DNA from 2 places in the Streptomyces sp. NPDC045778 genome. Region 2 is predicted to be linked to the other one. Evidence: riboswitches for the same ligand, from Rfam matches in the RefSeq annotation. Region 2 holds a riboswitch; the other holds the start of a gene.

Region 1 (7,444 bases), on a different contig from region 2:
AGGCGGGTGAACTTGCGCGGGTTGCCGATGGACTCCAGATACATGAGCGCGACGTCGGTGTCCGGGTCCTCGTACCAGTACTGGAGGACGTCGTTGCCGGAGACGTCGGCGCGGTTGCCCGCGCTGACGAACGTCGAGATGCCCGTCAGGCCCGCGCCGCGCCGGTGCAGCCGGGACAGCAGGGCGATGCCGATGGCGCCGGACTGGGTGAACAGGCCGATGCGTCCGGCGGTGGCCGGTTCGGGAGCCAGCGAGGCGTTCAGGCGTACGTCGGCCGCGGTGTTGATGACGCCGAAGGCGTTCGGGCCGATGAGGCGCATGCCGTAGGAGCGGGCCTGGCGGACGAGTTCGCGCTGGCGCTCGCGCCCTTCGGGGCCGCTCTCGGCGTAACCGGCGGAGAGTACGACGAGCCCCTGCACGCCGTGTTCGCCGCACTCGGCGACCGCTTGTGGCACGTGCTCGGCGGGGACGGCGACGACGGCGAGGTCGACGGGCTCGGCGATGTCGCGTACGGAGCGGTGGGCGGGGGCCCCTTCGGCGCCCTCGGCGGTCTCGTGGTCGCCGAAGGCGCGGTTGACGGCGTGGAGGCGGCCGGTGAAGCCGCCGCGCAGCAGGTTGCGCAGGACGCCGCGGCCGACGCTGTCCTCGGCGCGGCCGACGCCGATGACCGCGACGGAGCCGGGTGCGAGCAGGCGCTGGACGGAGCGGGCCTCGGCGCGTTGTTCGCGGGCGCGCTGGACGGCGACGGAGCGGTCGGTGGGCTCCAGGTCGAGTTCGAGGCGGACGACGCCGTCCTCGAAGCTGCGCTGCTGCTGGTATCCGGCGTCCGTGAAGACCTTCACCATCTTGGTGTTCGAGGGCAGGACCTCGGCGGCGAAGCGGCGGATGCCGCGCTCGCGGGCGACGGCGGCGATGTGTTCGAGCAGCGCGGAGGCGACGCCGCGGCCCTGGTGGGCGTCCTGGACCAGGAAGGCGACTTCTGCCTCGTCAGCGGGCGCAGAGGCCGGGCGGCCCTGGGCGTCGATGCGGTCGTACCGGACGGTGGCGATGAACTCGCCGCCGATGGTGGCCGCGAGTCCGACGCGGTCCACGTGGTCGTGGTGCGTGAAGCGGTGCACGTCCTTGGCGGACAGGCGGGGGTAGGGCGCGAAGAAGCGGTAGTACTTCGACTCGTCCGAGACCTGCTCGAAGAAGCTGACCAGGCGGTCCGCGTCGGCGGCCGTGATGGGCCGGATGCGCGCGGTGCCGCCGTCGCGCAGCACCACGTCGGCCTCCCAGTGGGAGGGGTAGGGGTGCTGCTCCGCCGGGGCGGGGGCGGGCGCGGCACTGTCCGACGAGGGGTGCGCTGGGCCGTCCGCCGGGGTCTGCATGGGGCCAGGGTACGGGTCGCGCGGCCGCCTGGGCCGGGGCAATGTAGGAGGGGTCGAAAGGCGGTCGGGTGGCGGGCGGCGGGTCGTGGGGCAGCGCGGCCGCGGCCCTGCGGGAGCACCCGGGTCGGCATGAGACACTGGTCTAGACAAGTGTGAGACACCTGGAAGGGCAGCAACACATGGCTGAGCGCCGCGTCAACGTCGGCTGGGCCGAGGGCCTCCACGCCCGGCCCGCCTCCATCTTCGTCCGTGCGGCCACGGCCTCGGGCGTCCCCGTGACGATCGCCAAGGCCGACGGCAACCCCGTCAACGCGGCCTCGATGCTCGCGGTGCTCGGCCTGGGCGCGCAGGGCGGTGAGGAGATCGTGCTCGCTTCGGACGCCGAGGGCGCGGACGCCGCCCTGGACCGGCTGGCGAAGCTCGTCTCGGAGGGCCTTGAGGAGCTTCCGGAGACCGTCTGACACTGTCGGACACAGCGTGCCGGAGCCGCGCGGACCACTCGGTGGCCGCGCGGCTTCGTCGTGTGGTGGCGTTCCTGAAGAGCGCCCGCCGGCAAAAGCGCGGCGGGAATTCATGAGCCGGTGGCGTACCGCCGGTGGAACAAACGCGTCGGCCTCGCGGGAAAGCCGGGCGGGGAATTCCCACTCCGGTGTGCCGGGCTTTCACAGACACCGCGTATGACGTCCGGTACGCGTTGGTACGCACGTCCCGTATACGAGTCCTGTGTACGGGGTACGAGTCCTGTGTACGGGGTCCCTGTTAATTCCGTACGCCCACTTTGTTGACGGCGTGTTGCGAACCCCTCACACGCCCGGCGCGCGGCCGGTACGCGGACGCCGCGCGCTCGGCGTGCAGAAGCGTGAGCGCGCGGGCCCGGTCCGCGTCCTGGCGGGCGACCGCGTCGACGACCGCGCCGTGCCCCGCCCACAGCTCCGTGGCCGCGACCGGGGCGTCCGCCACGTACATCCAGGCGACCTTGTGGCGCAGCTGCGTGAGCAGGGCGATGAGGCCGGGGCTCGCGGAGGCCTGGGTGAGCGTCTCGTGGAACCAGCCGTCGAGCGAGCGCAGGTCCTCGCCGCCGCCGCGCCGGGCCCGCTCCTGGCCGAGCCGCACGAGGCCGCGCAGGACCTTCAGATGGGCGTCGGTGCGGCGCTGCGCCGCGCGGGCGGCCGCCAGTGGCTCCAGGAGCGTGCGGACCTCCAGGAGGTCGGCGGCGTCCTGCTCGGTCGGCTCGGCGACGCAGGCGCCCGCGTGCCTGCGGGTGACCACGAAGCCCTCGGCCTCCAGGGTACGCAGGGCCTCGCGCACGGGGACGCGCGAGACGCCGTAGCGGCGGGCGAGGAGTTCTTCGGTGAGCCGCGTGCCGCGTTCGTAGACACCGGAGACGATGTCGTCCCGGATGGCCGTGCAGACCGAGTGCGCGGGAACGCGCATGACGGACCTCCGCTTTAATGCCCGGGAAACGCGTCGCGCGACGCGTTGACGACGCTGGTGCGGCGACTCTTTGGTCGGTGCATGGACGGCCGCTGTATGGCCGCCGTATGGACGTGGTCACTACGGACTCTATTGCAGATGGCCGCGTTTTCCGATGGGGCGTCGGAATCCATGGATATCTTTTGGCCAAAGGTGTGCGCCGCGGCCCGCCGACAGCGAAAGCCCCGGCTCGGTGAGCCGGGGCTTTCGGGAAGTGCGCGGGGCGCGGCGGACGCTCGCGCCGCGGGCGGAGCGTCAGACGCTCACGCCGTGGGAGCGCAGGTACGCGATCGGGTCGATGTCCGAGCCGTAGTCGGCGCCGGTGCGGGCCTCGAAGTGCAGGTGCGGACCGGAGGAGTTGCCGGTGGACCCGGAGAGGCCGATCTGCTGGCCCGGGGTGACGGTCTGGCCGACGGTGACGCCGAGGGACGACAGGTGGCCATACTGGGTGTACGTGCCGTCGTTCATCTTGATCACGACGTTGTTGCCGTAGGCGCCGCCCCAGCCCGCCTCGACGACGGTGCCCGCGCCGACCGCCTGCACCGAGGTGCCGGACGCGGCGTGGAAGTCGATGCCGGTGTGGCTGCCGGAGGACCACATGCCGCCGCCGGCCTTGTAGGAGGTGGAGACGTACGAGCCGGCGACCGGGGCGACGTAGGCGTTCAGGCGCTTGCGCTCGGCGTCGCGGGCGGCGCGCTCGCGGGCCCGCTCCTTGGCCTCCTTCGCCGCCTTGACCCTGGCCTTGGCCTCGGCCTCCTTCTTCGCCTTCTCCTTGGCGGCGGCCTCGGCCTTGCGCTTCTGCTCGGCGGCCTTCTGGCGCGCGGCCTCTTCCGCCTTCTTCTGGGCGGCGGCGTCGTTGGCGGCCTGCTTCTGGGCGGCGGCCTGGGCGTCGATCTCGTCGGCCAGCGTGTCGTTGATGGCGATGGCCTGCGTGAGGCCGGTGCTCGCCTGGTCCGCGGAGGCGTCGGCGGCGAGCGCGGGAGCGGCGAGGCCCGAGATGACACCCGTGGTGGTGAGGGCGGCGACGCCCGCGGCGCTCGCGGTCGTGCGCGAGATGCGGCTCGGGCGGCGGTGCTTGCCGGTCGGGCGGATGAGCGCCATGAAGCGGCTGGTCCTTTCCTTCCTTCTCGCCTACCGGGTTAGCTGACGGGTTCGGAGCAGGAAGGTCTCCTACGGACTCCTCGCCTCGCGGCAAGGGGACCGATTCACCCCAGGGACGTGTGGGTCCCCGGCTCCCCTGGCTCACGCCGTACGGGGACTCGGCGATGACTGTCCGGTGCCACGGACGCGGCGTAGTGCCTGACGGACAGCCGCACTGACGCTAAACGCCTCATCTTTCAATCGACAAACGGATCCTGCCTTTTGTAGCGCACGCCACACGGCAGACACCCAACCTCCATGTCAATTCGGACATATGGCAGCATGCAGGGACCCCGGAGGCTTCCTGAGCCTCCGGGGTCCCTTGAGTTACGAGGCGTTCGTGCCGATATGCCCGCCGGGGCGGGTGCGCGGCAATCAGCCGGTGACGACCGTCACTTCACCGATGCCGAGGGCTCGCACGGGCTCCTCGATCTGCGCGGCGTCACCGACGAGCACCGTCACCAGGCGGTCGCTCGGGAACGCGCTCACGACGGCCGCGGTGGCCTCCACGGTGCCGGTCCCGGCCAACTGCCGGTACAGGCTCGCCTGGAAGTCGTCCGGCAGCTCCTGCTCGACCTGGTCGGCGAGCGTCGCGGCGACGGCGGCGGCCGTCTCGTACTTCAGCGGGGCCACGCCCACCAGGTTCTGCACGGCGACGTCGCGCTCGGCGTCCGTGAGGCCCTCGGCGGCGAGGGTGCGAAGGACCTTCCACAGGTCGTCGAGGGCCGGGCCCGTGTTCGGCGTGTCCACGGAGCCGCTGATGGCCAGCATGGCGACGCCCGGGGCGCCCTCCGGGGACCGCGGCGCCGCGGAGCGCAGCACCTGGCTGAAGGCGCGCACGCCGTACGTGTATCCCTTCTCCTCGCGCAGGACGCGGTCCAGGCGCGAGGTGAGGGTGCCGCCCAGGCAGTACGTGCCGAGGACCTGCGCCGGCCAGACGATGTCGTGCCGGTCCGCGCCCACGCGGCCGATGAGGAGCTGCGTCTGGACGGCGCCGGGGCGGTCCACGATGACGACGCGCCCGGTGTCGTCGGCGGTCACCTGGGGCATCACGTGCGGCTCGGCCGACCCGCCCGTCCAGGCGCCGAGGGTGTCGGTGAGGACGGCGTCGAGGTCCGTGCCGGTGAGGTCGCCCACCACGACGGCGGTGGCCGTGGCGGGGCGCACGTGCTTCTCGTAGAAGGCGCGTACGGCCGCGGAGTCGATGGCGGCGACCGTCTCCTCGGTGCCCTGGCGCGGGCGCGACATGCGCGAGGTGGCCGGGAAGAGCTGCTTGGCCAGCTCCTTGGCGGCGCGGCGCGCGGGGTTGGCGGTCTCGTGCGGGATCTCGTCCAGGCGGTTGCGGACGAGGCGCTCGATCTCGCCGTCCTCGAAGGCGGGCGCGCGCAGCGCGTCGGCCAGCAGGCCGAGGGCCTTCGGCAGGCGGGAGACGGGCACTTCGAGGGACAGCCGGACACCGGGGTGGTCGGCGTGCGCGTCAAGGGTGGCGCCGCAGCGGTCCAGCTCGGCGGCGAACTCCTCGGCGGAGTGCTTGTCGGTGCCTTCGGAGAAGGCCCGCGCCATGATCGTGGCCACGCCGTCCAGGCCCTGCGGCTCGGCGTCCAGGGGGGCGTCGAGGTGGACCTCGACGGCGACGAGCTGCTGGCCGGGGCGGTGGCAGCGCAGCACCGTCAGGCCGTTGGCCAGGGCGCCGCGCTCGGGGGCCGGGAAGGCCCAGGGCTTGGCCGTGCCGGCCTGGGGCTGCGGGTGGAACTGCATCGTCACAGACGTCTCAGCCTCGGTCACTTCGCCGCCTCCTCTTCCTGCTGGGTCTCGGCGGCTGCCTGGTGGGTGTCGGCGGCGTCCTGGGGGGTGCCGTCGGCGTCCTGGCGGGGGTCGTCGGCGGTCACGGGCTCGTAGACCAGGACGGCGCGGTTGTCCGGGCGCAGGCGCGCCTTGGCGACCTCCTGGACCTCGGCCGCGGTGATGTCGAGGACCCGCTGGACGGCGGTGAGGGCGAGCTGCGGGTCACCGAACAGGACGGCGAACCGGCACAGTTCGTCCGCGCGGCCGGCGACCGTGCCGAGGCGGTCGAGCCACTCGCGCTCCAACTGCGCCTGGGCCCGCTCCATTTCCTCCGGGGTGGGGCCCTCCTCGGCGAACCGGGCCAGCTCCTCGTCGACGGCGGCCTCGATGACGGGGACCTCGACGTCGCCGGAGGTCTTCACGTCGAGCCAGCCGAGCGAGGGCGCTCCGGCGAGCCGCAGCAGGCCGAAGCCGGCGGTCACGGCGGTGCGGTCGCGGCGCACCAGGCGGTTGTAGAGCCGCGAGGACTCGCCGCTGCCGAGCACTGTCAGGGCCAGGTCGGCCGCGTCGCACGCGCGCGTGCCGTCCTCGGGCAGGCGGTAGGCGGCCATCAGGGCGCGGGCCGGCACGTCCTCCTCGACGACTTCGCGCAGCTCCTTGCCGATGCGCTCGGGCAGCGAGCCGTCGCGCGGCGGCTGCTTGCCGTCGTGCCCGGGGATGGAGCCGAAGTACTTCTCGACCCAGGCGAGCGTCTGCTCCGGGTCGATGTCGCCGACCACGGACAGCACCGCGTTGTTCGGCGCGTAGTAGGTGCGGAAGAAATTCCGGGCGTCGTCGAGGGTGGCCGCGTCCAGGTCGGCCATGGAGCCGATCGGGGTGTGGTGGTAAGGGTGTCCCTCCGGGTACGACAGGGCGGTGAGCTTCTCGAAGGCCGTGCCGTAGGGGACGTTGTCGTAGCGCTGGCGGCGTTCGTTCTTCACCACGTCGCGCTGGTTCTCCATGGACTCCTCGTCGAGTGCCGCCAGGAGCGAGCCCATGCGGTCCGCCTCCAGCCACAGGGCCAGCTCCAGCTGGTGCGCGGGCATGGTCTCGAAGTAGTTCGTCCGCTCGAAGCTGGTGGTGCCGTTCAGCGAGCCGCCGGCGCCCTGCACCAGTTCGAAGTGGCCGTTGCCGTGCACCTGCTGCGAGCCCTGGAACATCAGGTGCTCGAAGAGGTGAGCCAGACCGGTACGTCCCTTGACTTCGTGGCGCGAGCCCACGTCGTACCAGAGGCACACCGCGGCGACCGGGGTCAGGTGGTCCTCGGAGAGCACCACGCGCAGGCCGTTGGCCAGCCGGTGCTCGGTCGCTTTCAGACCGCCGGAGCCTGCCGCGGCTGTGGCCGTGTGACCCATGGGCATGTACGTCCCTTCGATCGCTGAATTCTCAATAGCTGTTGCCGGTCCTGCCACTGTATGCAAGCCCGCGGACCCCTGGCGAAGTTCCCGCTCCGCGCTGCGGGTGGTCGGTGTTCGCCGTGGGCGTGATCGCGGGGGTGGGGTTTCGGTGGTGCGGTACGTGTTCCGGGGGCGTGCGGCGGCGCTCGCGCGGGGGCGGCTCCGCGGGGGCGCGGGAGCGTGCGGCGGGGTTCGCGCGGGGTCGGCTGCGCGTCGGCACGGGGGCTGGGGAGGGGCTCG
Region 2 (7,444 bases):
GGAAGTGCACCGCGAGCGCGGCGGTGAGGAACAGGCCGCTCACCCGGACCGTGGTCGCGAGCGCGGCGAGCACCCCCGCGAGCGGCCAGGCACGGCGCCGCGCCGCCAGCCACGCGGGCAGGGCGAAGGCGAGGAACAGCGCCTCGGTGTAGCCCGCCGCCAGGAAGACCGCGCACGGGGAGAGGAGGAAGAACAGGACGGCGCGGCGCCCCGCGTCCGGGTGCGGGACGTGCTCGCGCGCGACGCGGGCGAGGGCCAGCACTGCTACTGCTCCGGCGACGAGGGAGACGAGCAGCCCCGCCGCCGCCCAGTCCGGTACGACGGCGTGGACGGCGCGCAGGGTGAACGGGAAGCCGGGGAAGAAGGCCTCCCGGTTGTCCCAGCCCTCCATCCCGGGGCGGAGGTCCCCCGGGAAGTAGCCCTCCTGGGCTATGCGCAGGTAGTGCCACCAGTCCCACTGCTGCCAGGCGGACAGCGGGGACGCGGCGTGGCGGGCGCGCGAGTCGGGCGGGAACAGCCAGGTGGCTCCGTACGCCGTCGCCCACAGGCCCGCGCGCGTGACGACGTAGAGGAAGAGGACGTCCGTGTCCTGCTTGCCGAGGAGGCGCCACCGGCCGCGCGCCGGGGCACCGCGGCGCCGGGGGACGTGGACGGAGGCGGTCGCCCAAGCCCGAGACCGAGTCTGAGTCTGAGACCGAGACCGAGACCGAGGCCGGGGCCCGGGCCGGGACGGAGGCCGGGGCCTGGGTGGGGAGGAAACGGACAAGTCGGTGCCTCCGGGGGCGGGTTGGGGTGTTTTCGGGGCGCGCGGGGGTGCCACGCGGCGCGCCTGGCGCAGAACGCGTGAGCCGTCGTTCAAGGGGCCGGGGCCCAGGAGCCGCTCAAGGGACGGGCGCCGCTCAAGAGGCCGGGGCCCTGGAGTCGCTCAAGGCCCCCGGCGCGTCAGCCGCGAGGCGCCCCCGTGCCGGAGGCAGTCGTTCCCAACGCCGTCCCGAGCGCCTGCCCGCTCTCCGGCGGATACGTCGGGGTACCCGGCGGCGCACTGCTCTCCGGGCCGCCGAGCTGCGCCTCCGTACCCGAGGGGTCCGGCGGCGGGAAGCTCGCGCTCGGCGGGGGCGACGACTCGGGCTCCAGGGTTGGTGAGGGCGACGGAGAGGGGGAGGGCGAGAGCGGCGGGGAAGGCGACTGCGGGCCAGAGGGGACGCCTGCGGGCGGCGTCGGCTCCGAGCTGTACGTCAGGGCCAGCGCGCCCGCGCCCGCGACGACCACGCTCGCGGCGACGGCCACCGCGGTGACGAAGACGCGGTGCGCGCGGCGCCCGCGCCGGACGACGACGGAGACGGGTGGCACGCCCGCGCGGGCACGGCCGGCGTCGGCGGCCTCCTGGAACAGCGAGCGCAGGGGGTCGTGCGGTTCAGACACCGGGGGCCTCCTCGGTACGCGGGTCTGTCAGACGGAGGGCGAGCGCGGCACGGCCGCGGGACAGATGGGTCTTGACCGTGCCGGGGGACAGGCCGGTCTCCCCGGCGATCTGGTCGACGGAGAGGTCGCACATGTAGTGCAGGGCGAGCGTCCGGCGCTGCTGCGGCGGCAGTTCGCGCAACGCCTCGACCAGGGCGACCGACTCGGGGCCCGGGCCCTCCGCGTGCGGCGGCGCGCCGCTGCGCTGCCAGGCCGACGCCGAGCGGCGCAGACCGCGCCAGCGGCTCACCGCGAGCCGCCAGGCGACGGTGCGGATCCACGCCTCGGGGCGGCCGTCACTGTCGAGCCGCCCCCGGCGGCTCCAGCCCTTGACGAACGCCTCCTGGACGACGTCCTGCGCTTCGTGCAGGTCGCCGAGCATCACGTACAGCTGCCCTGTCAGCCGTGCGGCCGCTTGCGCGTAGAACTCCTCGAACTCCTCGACGGTCAACAGATTGCTCCCGGATCTCCTTGGTTTCACCGTGCATACGCCTGCCGACCCGCGTCCGGATGACACGGAGAACGAAAGATCGAGGTGAGGACGGTCACAGGCCGAGCGACCCGCGACCCGCCGGGCGAGCCCGCCCCACGACCGGCCCATCAGATCCTGCGCCCCCGCCGCCCCCGCGGCACGCTGCCAGTGAACGTGATCCGGAGGTGCGGCATGGCGGCTCAGGCACAAGAACGGCCCAGCCCCCGCAAGGGCATACCCGGCCGCCGGATCCGCGCGGCGGTCACCGCCCTGCTCCTCGCCCTGGCCGCCCCGGCCTGCGGCGGCGACGGCGGCCCCGGCGACGCGGCGACCCGCCCCGCCCGCCGCACCGACCTGCCCTTCACCCACCCCGGCGTCCTCCTCAGCAAGGCCCAGCTCGACCGGGTGCGCGCCCACGTCGCGGCCCGCGAGCAGCCCTGGCTCAGGGCGTACGAACAGCTGCGCGCCAGCAAGTACGCGGCCGCCGACTACCGCCCGAAGCCGTACGCCGTGGTCGCCTGCCCGCCCGGCGACCAACCCGGCCAGGGCTGCGTGGAGGAGCGCGAGGACGCCCTGGCCGCATACACCCAGGCGCTGCTCTACAACATCACCGGCGACCGCGCCCACGCCGTGAAGGCCACCGGGATCATGGACGCCTGGGCCCGCGTGGTCACCCGGCACACGGAGGCCAACGCGGGCCTCCAGACCGCCTGGGCCGCGACCTCCTGGGCCCGCGCGGCCGAGGCCGTGCGCTACACGTACGACGGCTGGTCCGACGGCGACCTGCTGCGCTTCGAGCGGATGCTCCGCAACGCCTATCTGCCCCAGGTCGTGGCCGGCTCGGTCGAGTCCAACGGCAACTGGGACCTCGTCATGGCCGACGCCGTCATCGGCATGGCCGTGTTCCTCGACGACCACGCGGCCTTCGAGGAGGCGGTGCGGCACTTCCGCACCCGCGTGCCCGCGTACTTCTACCTGAAGTCCGACGGGCCGCTGCCCGTCGCGCCCGAGGGAAGCGACGTCGACACGGCGGACGAGCTGCGCCGCTACTGGTTCGGGCAGCGGACGTTCGCCGACGGGCTCGCGCAGGAGACCTGCCGCAACTTCAAGCACGCCGGGTACTCCCTCGCCGCCACCGCGCACATCGCCGAGACCGCCTGGCACCAGGGCGTCGACCTGTACGACGAGGTCAAGGACCGGCTGCGGGCGGCGTTCGAGTTCCACTCCGGCTACCAGCTCGGTGCCGCCGCGCCCGGCTGGCTGTGCGGCGGCAGGCTCCAGCGCGACCTCGGGCCCGACACGGAGGTCGGCCTGAACCATCTGCGCGGGCGTCTCGGCATGGACCTGCCGCACACCAGGAAGCTCACCCTGGAGCGGCGCCCGGAGGGCACCGACGACCTGTTCGTGGCCTGGGAGACGCTGACCCACGCGGACAACGCGTGAGCCTCTCGGGAACCAGTTCGCGTTCTGCGCCCCTGATGGCGTACTGTTGGGTTCACCGACGCGGGGTGGAGCAGCTCGGTAGCTCGCTGGGCTCATAACCCAGAGGTCGCAGGTTCAAATCCTGTCCCCGCTACTGAAACCGAAGGCCCGGGATCCGAAAGGATTCCGGGCCTTCGGCGTTCCTGCGCATCCGCGCATCCGCGCATCCGCGCATCCGCGCATCCGCGCATCCGCGCATCCGCGCATCCGCGCATCCGCGCATCCGCGCACCCGCGTTCCCGCGCGCCCACGTTCCCGCGTTCCGGGTGTCGCAGGGGCGTGCCGGGGGGCGTGCGCCGCCCGCGCCACCGCCCCGCGCCAAGGCGCGCGCTGCTCGCCAGGTCACCCACTCGGAGCACGCCGGGTCGCCCCGGGGCCCCGACGCGGGAAGCCTTGGGCCGATGCGGAGGGTCTGCGGCGGGAGTGGAGCGGTGGTTGCATTGGGCGGTGGGGGCCTCGGCACCGCGAGCGCCGGGAGCGTCGAGGGCACCGGGAGCGCCGAGGGTACCGGGAGGGCCCGGGGCACCGGGAGCGCTCGGGGCCTTTGTGACGGCGGCGGGCCCGGGGAGCGCCATGGCCGCTGAGGGCCCCGGTCTCCCCCGCGAGCGGGCCCTCACCCGGGTGCTGCCCCCGCTCCTGATCGTCGTCGGGGTCGTCTTCGACGCGCTCACGCCGCCCCAGTTCACCGCGTCCCCGCTGTTCGCCGCCGCGCCCCTCATCGCGGCCCCGTTCTTCTCGCTCGCCACCACCGTGGCGACGGCCGCCGTGTCCTGCGTGGCCGTGCTCGCCCTGCGCATCGACAACCACGCGGGCGTGGACGTCGAGGTCGTCACCTCCTTCGTCACCATGCTCACCGTCGGCGCCCTCGCCGTCGTCATCAACCGCGTCGTGCGCCGCGGCGACGCCCGCCTCGCCTCCGCCCGCTCCATCGCCGAGGCCGCGCAGCGGGCCGTCCTGCCGCAGCCGGACCCGCGCATCGGCGGCCTCGACGTCGCCGCCCGCTACGAGGCCGCGCAGGCCGGCGCCTTCATCGGCGGCGACCTGTACGCCGTGCAGGACACCCCGCACGGCGTACGGCTCGTCGTCGGCGACGTACGCGGAAAGGGCATGGGCGCGGTGGCCGCCGTCGCCGTCGTCATCGGCGCCTTCCGCGAGGCCGCCGAGCAGGAGGCCACCCTGGAGGCCGTGGCGCAGCGCCTGGAGCGTGCCCTCGCGCGCGAGGGCACGCGGCGCGACGGGCTGGACGCCTTCGAAGGGTTCACCACGGCCGTCCTCGCGGAGATCCCGCGCGGCGGCGGGACCGTACGGCTCGTCAACCGCGGCCACCCCGAGCCGCTGCTGCTGCGCGCCGACGGACGCCTGTGCGTGCTCTCGCCCGCCGAACCCGCCCTGCCGCTCGGCATGGGCGACCTCGGCGCCTGGCCCGACCGCGCGGACGAGACCGACTTCCCGCCCGGCTCCACGCTGCTGCTCTACACCGACGGGCTCAGCGAGGCCCGGGACGCGCGAGGCGTCTTCTTCGACCCCGCGATCCGGCTCGGCGGCCGCGTCTTCTCGGGCGCGGACGCCCCCGACGCGCTCCTGTCCACCCTCGTCGCCGAGGTCGTCGACCACACCGGCGGCGGCGCCAACGACGACATGGCGCTCCTCGCCGTACGACGGCCCGTCACACCCCGTGACTGATCCGGGCCCCAGCGCAGCGCAACTGATGCCCCGTCACCTCCGGATGGAGATCGATTCGGCTGCGCTGGGTCATGGCGCGTGCTCAACTCGCCCTATTCGCAACCCTGATGTCCCGTTGTGTTCGTGGCGTAAGCGTTAACGATCAACCCGAACAGCTTGGAATACCGACCCGCTGTCTATTAACGTTCGATAACGCAGCGCGGTCGTCCCAGCCGTCACACCCGGCGGCTCCGCGCGCACGCGCCTAATCCCGCAAGGGAGCCGGGGAACCACCATCTTGGGGTGAATCGGACGCCTCTCGTGTACGCGGACCCGTATCCGCCGTCCGCGAGGAGCGGCCGTAGGAGACCTTCCTGCTCCGAACCCGTCAGCTAACCCGGTAGGCGAGAAGGAAGGAAAGGAGTGCGCCCCCGTGGCGTCCAACCGGCCTGCCCCAGAAGCGCTCTGCATACCGAACGGCAGTCTCACCGAGGGCGGTGTCGGTGGTGACGGCGGCGAAGGACCCGGGGGACACACCGGGTTCGCCGACTACGCCACCTCCTCCGCACCCGCCGGGCACGCCGGGCATGCCGGGCATGCCGGTTACGCCGGTTACGCCACCCAGGAGCCCCCGGCCTCCTGGGAGGAGTGGAACCCCACGGCGGAGACCGTCCGCCCCGTGCGCGGCAAGCACCGCATCCACAAGAAAGGCGGCGGCGGCCTCGCCCGCAGCTCCACCGTCCTCGGCGTCGGCGTCATCGCCGCCGTCGGCGCGGGCGGCATCGCCACCGCGCAGGGCGGCAAGCCGCCCGTCTCCATCTCCCTGCCGGACATGGCGTCCGTCGCGGACTCGCTGCCCGGCGTCGGCTCCCTGGTCGACGGCGACGCCGCGGCGGAGCCGGCCACCGCCGCGGCCGCCGCCCCGCTCAGCTCCGCGGGCGTCACCGACGCCGACGCCCAGCAGGGCACCACGGACGCGGGCGAGGCCCTGCGGGCCCGCATCCTCCAGCAGGCCGAGAACCAGCGCCACCGGGCGGACGACGCGCAGCGCAGACAGGCCGAGGACGCGGCCGTCGCGAAGGCCGCCGCGACCGCCACGGCCCAGCAGGACAAGGCCGAGGCCCAGGTGAAGGCCAAGGCCGCCGAGGAGAAGCGGAAGAAGGAGGAGGCGGCCCGCAAGAAGCGCGAGGCCGAGCGCCTCGCGAAGCTCGCCAAGAGCTTCACCCTCCCTGCCTCCTCGTACGTCCTGACCTCCCACTTCGGCGACTCCGGCGCCATGTGGTCCTCCGGCCACCACACCGGCCTCGACTTCGCGGGCTCCAGCGGCAGCCCGCTCAAGGCCGTCCACTCCGGCACCATCAAGGAGGCGGGCTGGGCGGGCGCGTACGGCTACCGCACGGTCCTGGAGCTGGAGGACGGCACCCAGATCTGGTACTGCCACCAGTCCTCGCTCGGCGTCAGCGTGGGCCAGAAGGTCAGCACGGGCGACGTCATCGGCCGCATGGGCGGAACGGGCAACGTCACCGGGGTGCACCTCCACCTGGAGGTCAAGACGAGCGGCGGCGCGACCATCGACCCGCTGGCCTGGCTGCGGGACAAGGGCCTGAACCCGTGAACCGCTGAACCCCTGACCCCTGGCACCGCGCGGCCGCTGCCCGCGTGGGCCCCTCCGACTCCGGCGGTCCTGGCGACGACCCCCCGACGCCAGGGCCGCCGGTCACGTCCTTCAGCCGAAAACGGCCGCCTCCCGCCGGAATTCCCAACTCCACAAGGACGTTGGCCCCCGTATGACCACTCTTCGCCCTCTGGGATCGTCCGACCTCGAAGTCTTCCCGCTCGCCCTCGGTGGCAACGTCTTCGGCTGGACCGCCGATAAGGACCAGTCCTTCGCCGTCCTCGACGCCTACGCCGCCGCGGGCGGAAACTTCATAGACACCGCCGACGCCTACTCCTTCTGGGTGCCCGGCAACAAGGGCGGCGAGTCCGAGACCGTCCTCGGGCAGTGGATGGCCGCGCGTGGCAACCGCGCCGACGTCGTGGTCGCCACCAAGGTCGGCGCGCTGCCCGACTACAAGGGCCTCTCCGCGAGCACCATCAAGGCCGGCGCCGAGGAGTCGCTGCGCCGCCTCGGCACGGACTACATCGACCTGTACTACACGCACTACGACGACCCGTCGGTGCCCGTCGAGGAGTTCATCACCGCCCTCGACGACCTGGTGCGGTCCGGCAAGGTGCGCGCGATCGCCGCGTCGAACATCACCGCCGAGCGCCTCCAGGAGTCCCTCGACTTCTCCGACCGCGAGGGCCTCGTGCGGTACGTGGCGCTCCAGCCGCACTACAACCTCGTCTCGCGCGACACCTACGAGG

Evidence for each region. A riboswitch is a leader RNA that binds a small molecule or an ion and turns the genes downstream of it on or off. The one in region 2 is predicted to bind cyclic di-AMP.
Region 1: linked by a shared signal. The riboswitch ahead of AC07GB_RS22605 (M23 family metallopeptidase) and the one ahead of AC07GB_RS02770 (M23 family metallopeptidase) in region 2 are both predicted to bind cyclic di-AMP.

Annotation. Positions count from the first base shown of each region.
Region 1 covers NZ_JBWKJZ010000017.1:127,695-135,138, reverse strand. Annotated here, with positions in the region: gene AC07GB_RS22620 (bifunctional acetate--CoA ligase family protein/GNAT family N-acetyltransferase) at 1-1,370, opposite strand, end outside; gene AC07GB_RS22615 (HPr family phosphocarrier protein) at 1,550-1,831, shown strand; gene AC07GB_RS22610 (GntR family transcriptional regulator) at 2,130-2,804, opposite strand; gene AC07GB_RS22605 (M23 family metallopeptidase) at 3,099-3,944, opposite strand; cyclic di-AMP (ydaO/yuaA leader) riboswitch at 3,957-4,118, opposite strand; gene AC07GB_RS22600 (M16 family metallopeptidase) at 4,359-5,741, opposite strand; gene AC07GB_RS22595 (M16 family metallopeptidase) at 5,765-7,162, opposite strand.
Region 2 covers NZ_JBWKJZ010000002.1:20,996-28,439, reverse strand. Annotated here, with positions in the region: gene AC07GB_RS02800 (mannosyltransferase family protein) at 1-820, opposite strand, end outside; gene AC07GB_RS02795 (hypothetical protein) at 943-1,422, opposite strand; gene AC07GB_RS02790 (SigE family RNA polymerase sigma factor) at 1,415-1,912, opposite strand; gene AC07GB_RS02785 (alginate lyase family protein) at 2,126-3,376, shown strand; tRNA gene AC07GB_RS02780 (tRNA-Met) at 3,436-3,509, shown strand; gene AC07GB_RS02775 (PP2C family protein-serine/threonine phosphatase) at 3,989-5,098, shown strand; cyclic di-AMP (ydaO/yuaA leader) riboswitch at 5,330-5,499, shown strand; gene AC07GB_RS02770 (M23 family metallopeptidase) at 5,511-6,692, shown strand; gene AC07GB_RS02765 (aldo/keto reductase) at 6,865-7,444, shown strand, end outside.